2 linked regions of the Sediminitomix flava genome follow. The protein of the gene in region 1 interacts with the protein of each later gene in a pairwise test. Links are inferred from orthologs where the notes say so. Each region holds a gene or a part of one and is shown in the gene's direction. Other genes may lie near its edges.

The links.
Region 2: the proteins of BC781_RS15280 (region 1) and BC781_RS14240 interact in binary tests that used the Escherichia coli proteins (3 or more experiments, as listed by UniProt). The link is inferred for Sediminitomix flava from one-to-one orthologs.

The regions. Positions count from the first base shown.
Region 1 is NZ_QGDO01000003.1:921,665-928,675, reverse strand. The notes cover bases 2,594-5,343. They hold BC781_RS15280 (diacylglycerol/lipid kinase family protein), read left to right. Parts: upstream 2,594-3,381; coding sequence 3,382-4,305; downstream 4,306-5,343. Other genes in these bases: BC781_RS15270 (hydroxymethylglutaryl-CoA lyase), read right to left, coding at 4,912-5,343; BC781_RS15275 (4'-phosphopantetheinyl transferase family protein), read left to right, coding at 4,305-4,922; BC781_RS15285 (peptide MFS transporter), read right to left, coding at 2,594-3,040. Outside these bases: BC781_RS15295 (tetratricopeptide repeat protein), read right to left, coding at 1-716; BC781_RS15290 (nitroreductase family protein), read right to left, coding at 925-1,587; more of BC781_RS15285, read right to left, coding at 1,655-2,593; more of BC781_RS15270, read right to left, coding at 5,344-5,769; gdhA (NADP-specific glutamate dehydrogenase), read right to left, coding at 5,860-7,011. UniProt on the Escherichia coli protein: In vitro phosphorylates phosphatidylglycerol but not diacylglycerol; the in vivo substrate is unknown.
Region 2 is NZ_QGDO01000003.1:589,775-596,973, reverse strand. The notes cover bases 1,587-4,524. They hold BC781_RS14240 (citrate synthase), read left to right. Parts: upstream 1,587-2,370; coding sequence 2,371-3,678; downstream 3,679-4,524. Other genes in these bases: bshB1 (bacillithiol biosynthesis deacetylase BshB1), read left to right, coding at 4,487-4,524; BC781_RS14235 (pseudouridine synthase), read right to left, coding at 3,734-4,336; topA (type I DNA topoisomerase), read right to left, coding at 1,587-1,879. Also shown: more of topA, read right to left, coding at 1-1,586; more of bshB1, read left to right, coding at 4,525-5,212; BC781_RS14225 (DUF4230 domain-containing protein), read left to right, coding at 5,339-5,953; BC781_RS14220 (flavin reductase family protein), read right to left, coding at 5,943-6,455; BC781_RS14215 (DUF72 domain-containing protein), read right to left, coding at 6,522-7,199.

The DNA.
Region 1 (7,011 bases):
GCCTTATCATAATACTGACTTTCATAATAACAAAGGGCAAGACCATACTTCACAAATTGAAGTTTATATTCTGATTCTTCTAAGATTTTAAGATCATCTAAAGCTTTATCTGTCTCATAACCTTCATTCAAAATTGCTATAGTCTTATGAAATCTAAATTCAGAATTTTCAGGATCAATTTTGAGAGCTTGACTAAAGAATTGCTCAGCCAAATCATATTCAAAATGATACAAATACCTTAAACCTTCTCTGAAGAAATGATAAGCATCTGAAGCTTGGAATTCATTTTCTTGAGACTCATAGACCAAGTCTTCTTCGTTGTGCTTATAAAAAGAAAACCTAGAAAGTTTATTTAATGAAAACAAGGATATTCTGTTTGAGGTATCCTCAATAGATAGTGATACACCATCGGGAAGGTTTAGGCGTAGGTTTTCATTTTGGTTAACTTCTTTACTTAGATCTAAAATCAGATTAGCAATAATTTTTTCCGCAGAATTATATTTACTCAGATGTATAAAACCAAGTGCTAGAAATAAGCGGTCGATAAATGTCAGATTTGACTTTGATTTGACATAAAGAATCCCTCTCTCCCACTGATCAGTACACTCAAAGAATTCTTCATTAAATTCTTCAAACTGTATGTCTAGGAAGTGTTCTACAACTTTGGATATGATTGACTCAATATTTTCATGCTCTGAGATTCCCATCATCATCATACTTTGAGTTCCACGAAATCACTATTTTTTGTACGAATTCAATACTAAAAAGGTTCGTAATATTCAATAGACTTAAATATTATGTACTATTTGAATAAACAAAAGATACCCTTGTAAGAATTTTTGTATTAGTATTTATTAAATTTATTTCATTTCGCATAATGTTAAATTTAAGTATAATCCAGTTTTTACACTGGAATAAAATATTTTACTCAAAGAATTTAGAGATAGATTCTAGAGACTTACGTTCAATATCTGGAACCTCGACACCATTGGCAGGATAGCCAACTGGAATCAATAAAAATGGCTTCTCATTTTTGGGTCTATCCAATATTTTTTGAAGAAAATTCATAGGGCTAGGTGTATGCGTCAATGATACTAAACCTGCATTATGAATTGCTGACAAAAGCATACCTGAAGCTAGTCCGACAGATTCATTTACATAATAATTATTTGACTTGTCCCCTTCTTCATTCAGCTCATACACTTGCTTAAAAACTATAATTAACCAAGGTGCTACTTCCAAAAATGGTTTTATTTCATTGGTTCCAAATTTTTTCAAGTCTTCTAACCAATCATCAGACATTCTGCCATGATAATTTTCATACTCCTCTTCTTCTGCTGCCTTTCTTATTTCTTTCTTGATCATTGAACTAGATACAGCACAAAAGAACCATGGTTGCTTATTTGCACCAGAAGGAGCTGTAGATGCTGATTTTATTATATTTTCTATAACCTCCTTAGGTACAGGTTTGTCTGAAAATTCACGAATCGATCTCCTTTGATTAGAATATTCAAAATAGTACTTACTCTTTTCTATTGATTCTTGCTCTGTATATTTTTGAGCTTCGTATAATTTAAACTTTTCCATAAATATTAAGATAAAAAAAGCTTAGCCCTTTAAATAGGGCTAAGCTTCATTCTTTACAAAAGTTAACTTATGCTGTTATCTCTTTTTCAAGTGATTTAGCTTTTACATCTTCAGCACCATGAGTTAATTTCTTCAATTTCTTAAAGAAAACTAATAACAATAAACCAAATGCAATTGCAAAAATGGCAATTCCTGTAAATACCTCAAACTCTCCTGCACCATCAACAGCTGCTTCACCGACCAATCCTGCTACTTTATTACCTAGGCCTGTTGCAGCAAAATATAGCCCCATCATAATAGATGCATATTTAGCTGGAGACAGCTTAGTTATAAACGACAATGCTGTTGGTGATACACACAACTCTCCAATTGTATGGAAAAGGTAAGCTAATACAAGCCAAGTCATACTTGAATTGATATAACCGCCTTCTGCATTTACATCAGCTGTTTTGGCTGCAGCACTCATGAACAAGAAACCTGCCCCCATGATCATTGTACCCACAGCCATTTTAAGCAAAGTAGACGTCTCTTTTCCGCTTTTTGCTCTCATTGCCCAGAAATAGCCAATAGCAAGTACAAACATCATAATAAATAAAGCATTCACAGATTGGAACCAAGCCGCTGGAATCACATCCAATCCCAAAAGACCAAATGTACGATCAGTACTATTTTGTGCCCAAAGATTCATCAATCCACCTGCCTGTTCAAATGCGCCCCAAAAGACAATTACAATCAAGAATGAAATCAGCAATACAATCATTCTATCTTTCTCAACCTTCGTTAGAGGTCTTTCAGCTTCTTCCTTAGAGATTTTACTTTCTGTTCCACCAACAAGATCACCCACACCTTTAAGATGTTTTTGTCCTGCCATAAACACCAATTGGCCAAGCAGCATTCCTATCCCTGCCAAACCAAAACCGTAATGCCATCCATATTTTTCAGCAACCAATCCAACTGCAATACTTGATGCAAAAGCTCCAATATTAATACCTAGGTAGAATATATTAAAGCCTTGATCTCTGTTCGGATCACCTTTTGCGTACAAACCTCCTACCATTGTAGAGATATTTGGTTTTAACATACCAACTCCCAATACGATCAGTACTAATGCAGTGTAGAATGCCCAAATCTCAGGGATAGCCATCACCAGATGACCTGCCACGAGCGTCAGTCCACCAATCATCACTGAACGCTTTTGCCCTAATAATTTATCTGCTAAAATACCTCCAGGAATAGACATCAAATAGACCATCATGGTATAAGTACCATACAATGATATCGCATCACCTTGCGACCATCCCAAACCGTCTTTTGCGACTGGAGCTGTCATAAAAAGAACAAGAAGAGCTCTCATTCCATAATAGCTAAACCTCTCCCACATTTCGGTAAAAAACAGAATGTACAACCCTATTGGATGACCAAAAAGTTGTTTTTGATTACTCGTGGTTTCCATATTTTAAGTAATAGTTAGTATAAAAATGTTAATCAATCTTTAACAAAAGTAAATGATAATGCTTTTATGAGATTTCAGCAAATGAAATATATGAAATAGGCTTTATTTTTTGATATTTTAATAAGTTTTAGGCTAAAACCTAGAAATCATTAATAACTACCTCTATGCTGTAAGTTTTATTTGAATTCATAATTTTTCTAAAAAAAACTGAAGAATATGATTAAAAGTATATATTGTTAATTCATCATGAGCATAGAATTCATTTTAGTTTACGATTAATTAAAGTATTTTTGCTTGTAAATTAGAACTAAATTATCCTCAGCTAATCGACATAGATTTTAATGACATTATATACTAAACACGATGTTTTAATCCATAAAACATTGGCAAACGTAAAATTTATAATTAATCCTATCTCTGGTTCTGGGAAAGGAAAAAGAACAGCTGAACTTATCCGAGAAAAGTTTAATAGCCCAAATACATCTTCTGAGATTCTTTTTACAAAAGGAAGAGATCACGCTTACTCATTAGCTAAAGAATTAATCGAAGAAGGAGAAACAAGTCTGATTGTCGCGGTTGGAGGTGACGGAACAATTAATGAGGTAGCTAGCGCTATGATTGGTCAAAACATACCGCTTGGCATCATTCCAATTGGTTCAGGGAATGGATTGGCAAGACACTTAAATATTCCACTTAATCCACAAAAAGCTATTAATTCATTATACAATGCACAAACATCATTTATTGATGTTGGTATTGTAAATGGAAAACAGTTTTTCTGTACTTCTGGAACTGGCTTTGATGCTTATGTTAGTCATCATTTTGCAGAAGCTGATGGTAGAGGACTAATTAACTACATTAAAACTGGTGTACAAGACTACTTTAATTATAAAGCCAATAAGTATAAAATTGAAGTAGATGGAAAAGACTATAATGTAGATGCTTATATGGTATCTGTTGCCAATGCTTCTCAGTTTGGAAATAATGCCTATATAGCACCTAATGCTGATATTTCTGACGGTTTATTAGATGTCGTCATCATTAAAAAGTTTAATAAACTAAACATTCTTCCTTTAGTGTTTAAGGTTTTCAGTAAATCGTTGAATTCATATGATCAAGTGATGATGTTAAGAGGAGCAAATATAAAAATCTCTACATCCTCTAAACAAAACAAAATCTACTTGCATAGAGACGGAGAACCTGAATGGGGAGAAGAAAATCTTACGTATTCAATTAAAAATAACGCATTGAAAATATTCGTGTAATGGAATGGGTGAAACTATGTGTCGATAAGGGTAATTTGAGTTGGGGACTCATGCGTTATGAAATAGATGAGCAATTTTATATTGATCAACTCAATAATAGAATAGAAACTGAAGTACTCTCACGAAAAAATAAAAAGAGTAGAATTGAATCTCTAGCAGCAAGATTTGCATTAAAGAATTTACTACAAGAATTGCAGCTTGGTTACGAAGGGATAGTCAAAGACGAAAATCAGAAACCATTTCTTAAAAATATTGAGGGACAAATTGCGATTAGTCATACCTCGAAATATGTAGCTGTCGCTTTTCATCAGACCGATAGTATAGGCATAGATATCGAAAAATGGTCTGAAAGACTTCTTAGAGTTGTTCCTCGCATCATGTCTAATGAAGAGCAAAAGAGCTTATCAATAACTAATGATAATGCTTTAAAATTATGGTGTGCAAAAGAAGCTCTCTATAAATTGAATGGTAAAAAGAATATAGATTTTACCAATGAAATTAAAATTCTTGAAACACATGAGTCCTCTTGGACAGCTCAAATCCCACAATCATCTGATAAGATTCCTGTGGAATTTGAACTGATTCATGATATTTGTTTGGCTAAAGCTACTGTATAAGATTAGTAGGAAAAATTTCATTGTACATTTTCTGGGCAACTGAAAATTCTTTCATATCCAATGGCGTCACAATACCTAAATGCTTCAAACTTGTTATAACACTTTCTGTAGCCAAATTACCAACTAAGTCATCTTGAGCCATTGGACAGCCTCCTAAGCCTCCAAATGCAGTATCTATTCGATTACAGCCTGCATCGATTAACGCTTTTACCTTCTCAGGAATTTGATCTGCCCTTGAATGTAAATGAGCTCCAAATTCAACTTTATTAGAAAGGGATTTTAACTCAGAAAATAAATCGATGATTTGCATAGGGTCCGAAGAACCAATTGTGTCTGATAGTGAAATAACTTCAACCCCCAATTCAATTAGGTATTCAGTATATTTAGCTACTATTTCGTTTGAGTATTCATCTCCGTAAGGATTCCCAAAACCCATCGATAGATAGACTACCATTTTTTTATCATATTTATCACAAGATGCTTTTATCTGCTCTAAAAGAACCTTCGATTCCGCAATAGACTTATTCGTATTGCGAAGCTGGAATGTTTCTGATATTGAAAAGGGATATCCTAAATAATCAATCTCTGAAAAAGAACATACCTTATCTACTCCTTTTTGATTAGCAACAATAGCTAAAAGATTGGTATTTCTTTTATCTAATTTTGATAAGACTTCTTCTGTATCTCGCATCTGAGGAATAGCCTTTGGAGAAACAAAACTACCAAAGTCTATTGTGTCAAAACCAACTTTAAGGAGCTGATTTATGTATTTAACCTTTAAATTTGTAGGGATAAAGGTATCGATGCCTTGCATAGCATCTCTTGGGCATTCTATTAATTTTAGCATTGAGTTAGTCTGTGGTTTCAATTTAAAGATAAAAAAAAGCGCTGACTTGAGATAGTCAACGCTTTCAATTTATTCCTTAAAAGAACTTGATTAGATAATTCCGTAGGCAATCATTGCATCAGCAACTTTTACAAAACCTCCAATGTTTGCTCCTTTTACATAATCAACCCATCCTTCTTCTTCGCCATACTTCACACAAGACTTATGGATTTTTGCCATGATCTCTTGAAGACGAGTATCTACTTCTTCAAATGACCATTGTAATCTCATTGAGTTTTGAGTCATTTCTAGACCTGAAATAGCAACACCACCGGCATTGGCAGCTTTTCCTGGACCAAACATGATTTGAGCCTTTTCAAAAACTTTAATTCCTTCAATATCTGTAGGCATGTTTGCTCCCTCACAAACCAAAATACAGCCGTTATCTACTAAAGTTTGTGCATCAGCGCCGCTCAACTCATTTTGCGTTGCTGAAGGAAATGCTAAATCACATTTCACTTCCCAAGGGCGTTTATCTTCATGATATTCTGCATTTGGATATTTATCCAAATAAGCTTTTAAAGATGCTCTTTGAACATTTTTAAGCTCCATGATATGACTTAACTTGTCGTCATTAATACCATCATTATCTAAGAGATAACCACCTCTATCTGATACTGTGACAACTTTTGCACCAAGATCAATCAACTTTTCAACTGTATGCTGAGCAACATTACCAGACCCAGAAACTACAGCTACTTTACCATCAATTGTATCATTTCTGTGAGCTAACATTTCTTTGGCAAAATAAACACTTCCAAAGCCTGTAGCTTCTTTACGTGCATTACTTCCTCCAAACTGCAATCCTTTACCAGTTAAGACACCCGTAAATTCATTTTTAATACGCTTGTATTGACCAAAAAGGAAACTCACTTCACGTGCGCCAACACCAATATCACCGGCAGGTACATCAGTATCTTTTCCTATATGTCTGTAAAGTTCTGTCATAAATGCATGACAGAATCTCATTACTTCACGATCAGATTTACCCTTCGGATTAAAGTCTGAACCACCTTTAGCCCCCCCCATAGGAAGTGTAGTCAAACTATTCTTAAATACTTGTTCAAAGCCTAAGAATTTAAGTGTACCCAAAGTTACTGACTTATCAAAACGAAGTCCTCCTTTGTATGGACCGATTGCTCCGTTAAACTGAACTCTATGTCCTCTATTTACACGAACGTTTCCTTCATCATCTTCCCAAAG
Region 2 (7,199 bases), 330 kb from region 1 along the record:
CGTCTCCTTCTTCAGGAGTTGTTCCGATTTGAGCTATTGGGCCAAACTTACCTAAACGTACAGTTACTTCTTTTCCTGAAACTGGATCAGTACCAAGAACTCTTGAACCACCAATTTCTGAGCGATCAGCCTTTTCTGTAGTTGTTTCTACTGTTTCATGGAAAGAACCATAGAAATTCTTGATCATTGAATTCCATTCTTTTCCTCCATTGGCAATCTCATCAAATTGTTCTTCAACTTGGGCTGTAAAAGAATAGTCAACAATGTCAGGGAAATACTTCACCAAGAAATCATTAACAACCATTCCAATATTAGTAGGGAATAGTTTATTCTTCTCGTTACCTACAATTTCAGTTTGGTCAGTATCTTTAATTGCGCCATCTTTCAATCTTAGATGACGATACTTTCTTTCTTTACCATCTCTAGCCTCCTTCACAACATAATCACGCTTTTGGATCGTTGAGATTGTTGGAGCATAAGTAGATGGACGACCAATGCCCATTTCTTCAAGCTTTTTCACAAGACTTGCTTCTGTATATCTTGCTGCAGGTCTTGTAAATCTTTGAATGGCATCCATTTGACTTAAAGCTAAAGATTGTCCGACAGACAATGGCGGTAACATTGAACTATCACCATCATTATCGGCATCATCTTCATCCTTAGATTCTATATATACTTTCAAGAAACCGTCAAAAACTATCACCTCACCAGATGCGGTAAATTGTTCCTCAGCTGTTGAAACACTAATCTTAGCAATTGTCTTTTCAAGTCTAGCATTAGACATTTGAGATGCGATTGCTCTTTTCCAAATCAACTCATAAAGACGAGCTTCTCGGTTGTCATCAACATCATTCACAGACGGAATTGAGAAATTAGTAGGTCTGATAGCTTCGTGAGCCTCTTGAGCAGATTTCGATTTTGTTTTGAAATGTCTAGTCTCTACGTACTCTTCTCCATAAGTTGAAGAAATAACATCAGCTGCGGCAGCTTTAGCTTCTTCTGAGATGTTAACAGAATCTGTACGCATATAGGTAATCTTACCAGACTCGTACAATTTCTGAGCTAGAATCATTGTCTGAGAAACAGAGTAACCTAATTTTCTACTTGCCTCTTGTTGTAAAGTTGAAGTAGTAAAAGGAGCTGCTGGAGTTCTTTTACCAGGCTTTTTCTGCAAATCAGCAATTTGATATTCTCCTTTTAGACAAGCTTCTAAGAATACTCTGGCTTCTTCTTCGGTTTTGAATTTCTTAGGGAGCTCCGCCTTTAATACTTTACCTTGATCTAAGTCAAATTCTGCAACTACCTTAAAAGAAGACTCAGGAGTAAAAGCCTCCACTTCTCGTTCCCTTTCAACAACTAATCTTACGGCAACCGATTGAACACGGCCAGCAGAAAGACCTCTTTTAATTTTTTTCCAAAGAACTGGTGATAATTCATAACCAACTAAACGGTCTAGAATACGACGCGCTTGCTGAGCATTCACCAAATCTATATCAATTGTTCTTGGAGAATCTATTGCTTTAAGGATTGCTGATTTCGTAATTTCTCGGAAAACAATCCTTTTCGTATTATCATTATTTAATTTTAGCGTCTCGTACAAGTGCCAAGATATCGCTTCTCCCTCGCGGTCATCATCGGTCGCTAACCATATATATTCAGCATCCTTCACTTCCTTGTTCAACTCTTTTATGACTTCCTTCTTATCTGAAGAAACTTCATAAACAGGGGTGAAATCATTCTCAATATCAATAGCTTTATCACCTTTCGGTAAATCTCGTATGTGGCCGTAACTTGATCTTACTGTAAAGTCTTTCCCCAAATACTTCTCGATCGTCTTTGCCTTAGCTGGGGACTCTACGATGACTAGATTTTTTGACATCTTGTCCAGGTTAATTTAAAATTCCAATGTCTTTAAAAGACTTAAAAAAAATAATGAAAGTGCCTCAATTCCTAAAAGAACAATGCATTTAGGGCAATAATAGCATAATTTTCGGCAAAAATCTCAAACAAGATAGACTCTTTTAAAAACAAATCACAACTAAAAAGATAAAATATAGTCCAATTCTCACCTTTAACACTACAGTCTTTCAGACAAATATTTCAAAGCCGAATGAATGTACTGGATATTATTATTTAACATTATTTTGGAAGTATTGAATTAAATGGACTAAAATCCAATCATATATATGGTACAACCAATTAAAACTTTGCTAATGACAATTTTTTCAAATATATTAGGCGAGAAAATCAATAACTAACATTCTTTAATAACAATTATTTAAACAATAATTCTAAATCTTGAGTTATTGATAAGCGGTTATGCAATTAAACTACCTATAGACTATACATTCTAAATTATTTAAAGAACATATGAATAAAACAGCACAACTACAATACGACGGCAACACATATGAAATCCCAGTTCTAGAAGGCTCTGAAGGCGAAAAAGCACTAGACATTTCTAAATTAAGAGCTACTTCTGGTCTCATAACTCTAGATGTAGGTTTCAAAAACACGGGTTCTACAACTTCGAATGTAACTTTCCTAGATGGAGAAAAAGGTATTCTTCGTCACAGAGGTTATTCTATTGAAGATTTGGCAGAAAAATCTTCTTTCCTTGAAGTTGCTTACTTATTAATATATGGCGAGCTTCCAGATGCACAGACTTTTGAAAATTGGTCAAGCCGCATCATGAAGCACTCTCTTGTGCACGAAGATATCCGTAAGATTTTTGACGGTTTCCCTTCTACAGCACATCCAATGGGAGTTCTTTCTTCTTTAGTTACTTCTTTGACAGCATTCCACCCAGAATCAATTGATCCTAATAGAGACTCTGCTGCAATCGATTTAACAATTGTAAGACTTCTTGCAAAACTTCCTACGCTTGCTGCTTGGTCATTCAAAAATAGCCAAGGTCTTCCATTGGAATATCCTAACGCTAAAAATGACTACGTTAGTAACTTCATGCAAATGATGTTCAAAAACAAGCATATGGATTATGATGTAGATCCAGTCATTATGGATGCTATGAATAAACTTCTTATTCTTCATGCAGATCATGAGCAAAACTGTTCAGCTGCTACAGTAAGAGTAGTAGGTTCATCATTATCTTCATTATATGTAGCTGTTTCTGCAGGTATCAATGCACTTTGGGGTAGCCTTCACGGTGGAGCTAACCAAGCTGTTATTGAGATGCTAGAAACTATCCAAGCTGATGGTGGAAACATTGATAAATTCATCGCGAAAGCAAAAGATAAGAATGATCCGTTCCGTTTGATGGGATTTGGACATAGAGTATATAAAAACTTTGATCCTCGTTCTAGAATCATCAAGAAAGCTGCTGATGATATCTTAGACCGTCTTGGCGTAAATGACCCGTTATTGGATATCGCTAAGAAATTGGAAGACATTGCTTTAACTGACCCTTACTTTGTTGAGAAGAAACTTTACCCTAACGTAGACTTCTACTCAGGTATTATCTATAAAGCATTAGGATTCCCTACTGAAATGTTTACAGTGTTATTCGCTCTTGGTCGTCTACCAGGTTGGATTGCACAATGGAAAGAGTCTCGTGAAATGGTTCAACCAATCTCTAGACCTCGTCAGGTTTATACTGGTGAAACTCACAGAGCTTACCCAGAAGACAGAACAGTGGCAAAAGAAACTGTAATTGCTTAATTCAATTTTAAGCTAAAAAATTTAGGAGAGCCTCTTTATTGACGCTCTCCTATTTTTATTTCTTATTGTTTTCAAAAAGTAATTTATAGATTAGGTTTCGGTTCACCTCTTTAACCTCTCCTATTTTCATTCCATTCAAAGTAATTCCTTCAATCCTTGTTCTAATTAGTCTAAGAGTAGGAAAACCTACTGAAGCAGTCATTTTACGAACTTGTCTATTTTTCCCTTCAATTAAAGACAAAGAAACAAAGGAAGTTGGTATAGATTTTCTAAAACGTACGGGTGGATTACGCTCTTCCAACCAATTCGGCTCTTGTTTCTTCCTAGCTTTTGCTGGCAAAGTATTATGTTTTTTCTTATTTACAGAAATAACTACTCCTTTTGCCAATTGCATAATCGCTTCCTCGGTTATATCTCCATCCACTTGAACCAAGTATTCTCGATCATGCTTAAATGAAGGATGCAATAGCTTATGATTTAGACTTTTATCATTTGTGAGAATTAGCAAACCCTCTGAGTCCATATCTAATCGTCCAACTGAATACACATCCTTAGGGAAATCATATAAATCTTTCAATGTTGGCCTTCCTTCATTATCTGAAAATTGAGGAAGCATACCGAAAGGCTTATAAATCAAATAATATTTATATTTTTTCATAACCTTCTTTAAGCCTGCAAAAATACTAGCTAATTCAATAATATAAAAGGTTCTCCTCTTCCATATTCAACACCCATTATTGTACAATTCTTCTTCTTTAAACCATTTCCCCGTATCTTCGTTCTTTAATAGTTGATATAGTTTAAACATATGAAATTAGATATACTAGCACTAGTTGCACATCCTGATGATGTAGAATTAAGTTGCTCTGGCACGCTGATTAACCACATTAAACAAGGATATAAGGTCGGAATTATTGATTTTACTCAAGGAGAAATGGGTACTCGAGGTACACCAGAACTTCGATTGAAAGAGGCTCAAGCAGCTGGTGAAATCATGGGGTTAAGTGCTCGTGAAAATCTCGGTTTTAGAGATGTATTTTTTAAAAACGATGAAGCTCACCAGTTAGAAGTTGTGAAAATGCTTCGTAAATATAAACCAGATATAGTTTTCACAAATGCTGAATATGACAGACATCCTGATCATGGCAAAGCAGCTCAATTAGTAGTGGATGCTTGTTTTATCAGTGGTTTGAAAAAAGTGGTAACTGAACTAGACGGGAAAGAACAAGAGGCATGGAGACCTAAAAATATTTTCCATATGATTCAGAGTGAGCACATCAAACCTGACTTTGTAGTTGATGTTACAGAATCTTGGGAACAGAAAGTACAATCTATTGAAGCCTTTTCTTCACAGTTCCACACTAATGCAGAAGAAAGTGCTAAAGGAGATCAGACTTTCATTTCCACTCCAGACTTCAAACACTTCATTGAAGGTAGAGCTAGAGAAATGGGTAAAATTGCAAATTGTACTTTTGCTGAAGGATTCACTAAATCCTCTCAAATAAAAGTCAAAGATGTTTTCGATTTGATATAAAAGAAAGAAGGATTACTTTACTATTAAAGTAATCCTTCTTTTCTCACATATTCCATATATTGATTTTTATAAAAATCTAGGTACGGATGTTGTAATTATTTTTTAGAATCAAATAATATACTTTTTATGAAATCGCTCAAATATTTATTCTTCATTTTACTTTTCACCTCAATTGGAATAGGGATAAAGTACTATTTTGACTTCAAAGAAAGTGAAAGATTGAAAGCTGAAGCGATATTACTACAAGCAAAAATCTATGACAAATTTGTTTCTAAAAGTAAACTAGTATTTGGGGAGCAACATTATACAGATATTATCAAATATAAAGAACCCGTAGATTGGTGGCCAGATCCAAGCATAGACCTACACATAAAAGGTCATGTAAATCTTTGCATTGATCTTTCAAAAATTGAAAAAAAGGATATCCTTATCACTAACGATAGCATTTTTATTCAAATACCAAATCTTGAGATTTGTGATGTTGTGATAGATCATGAAAACTCATCTGTTTTTAATGAAACAAACACCTTCTTTTCTTCATCAAATATTGTAACAAAAGCTCTAACAAAGGCAAAAGGTATTATTTATAAAAAAGCCGTAAGCGATCCTCTACTCATCAAACATCAAAGTAAAGCTAAAGAGGCTATCAAAAACTTTTTATCCTTAACTTCTGAAAAAACGATAGTAGTAGAACAGAAGAATATCCTTTCAAAAGAATCATTTCTTACAATTACGGAGTAACCGTTTCATCTACTCGAAATTGCTGATAAGATCTGTTGAAATACATAAGAGGAGACTCTTCTTTCTCAAAAGTATGTAACTCTTTTACTTCACCATATATAACTGAATGTGTTCCAACTTCGTCCGTTTTTACAATTTCACATTCAAAAGCGGCTGAGGCATTTTTTAGAATTGGCTGTTTTAAAGTTCCTTCTTTCCATTCTCCCAAGTCAAATCTCTCAGAAGGCTCACTTCCATCAAAACCTGCCATTCTATTTGAAATTTCTTCATTTGAAGCTTGTAGAATATTTACCACAAAACGAGCATTTGTTTTCAACATTTCATTCATTTTAGAATTTTGGTTGATACAAATCAAGAGTGTGGCTGGAGTATCTGTAACAGAAGTAATTGCAGAGACTGTCATACCTCCTTTGCCAGCTTCACCATCTGTAGTAACAACAGTAACAGCTGCTGGAAGCAAGCTCATTCCATCTCTATAAGTTTTTGCGTCGATCGTATTCATCTTAATCTATTTCTCCTAAAAATTTGCTTAATAAACTAGCCCAAAGTAGGATTGTTTAAAGAAACCTTAAAATAAACTCGTCTGTATTCCAGATTGATATAATTTAGGAATTGGTAAATTGACACCACAAGTATCATTAATACATTCTACAAAATATACAGCGGTCTCTGGGCAAAGTCTATCTTCTGGTTGATGCAAAAAGAAAAATATCTTTTCTAAACCTTGTGCTCGCCACTCTGCAATTCTTTGAGCCCAAGCCCTCATTCGCACATAATCAGTATCGTGTAACTGATTTCCAACAAATCTCACTGCTACAATTGGACTTGTTAAACGCATATGCAACACGTCTCTTCTTCCTGCTACGTCGGTCAGACACATTGGAAGCTTTTTTTCTTCCATTCGTTTCGTGATATATTCAAAAGCCTCATTTTTCTCAAACCAAGAAGGATCTCGAAACTCAATTGATAATGGATATTGATCAGGAATTCGATCTAAAAATGAATCAAGCATTGAAAGAGATTCTACTCCAAAATCGGGAGGAAGTTGTAAAAAGCTACATCCTAAATGTTTCTCAAACCCTGCCACAGTCTGCATAAAAGTATCTAGTTGTACTCCCACTCTATCCAAGCGTTTCCAATGACTTATTTCTTGTGGAACTTTTGGACAAAAAGTAAATTGTGTTGGACTTTCATTAACCCATTTCTCAACTTGTGATTTACTTGGCAATGCATAATGAGAAGAATT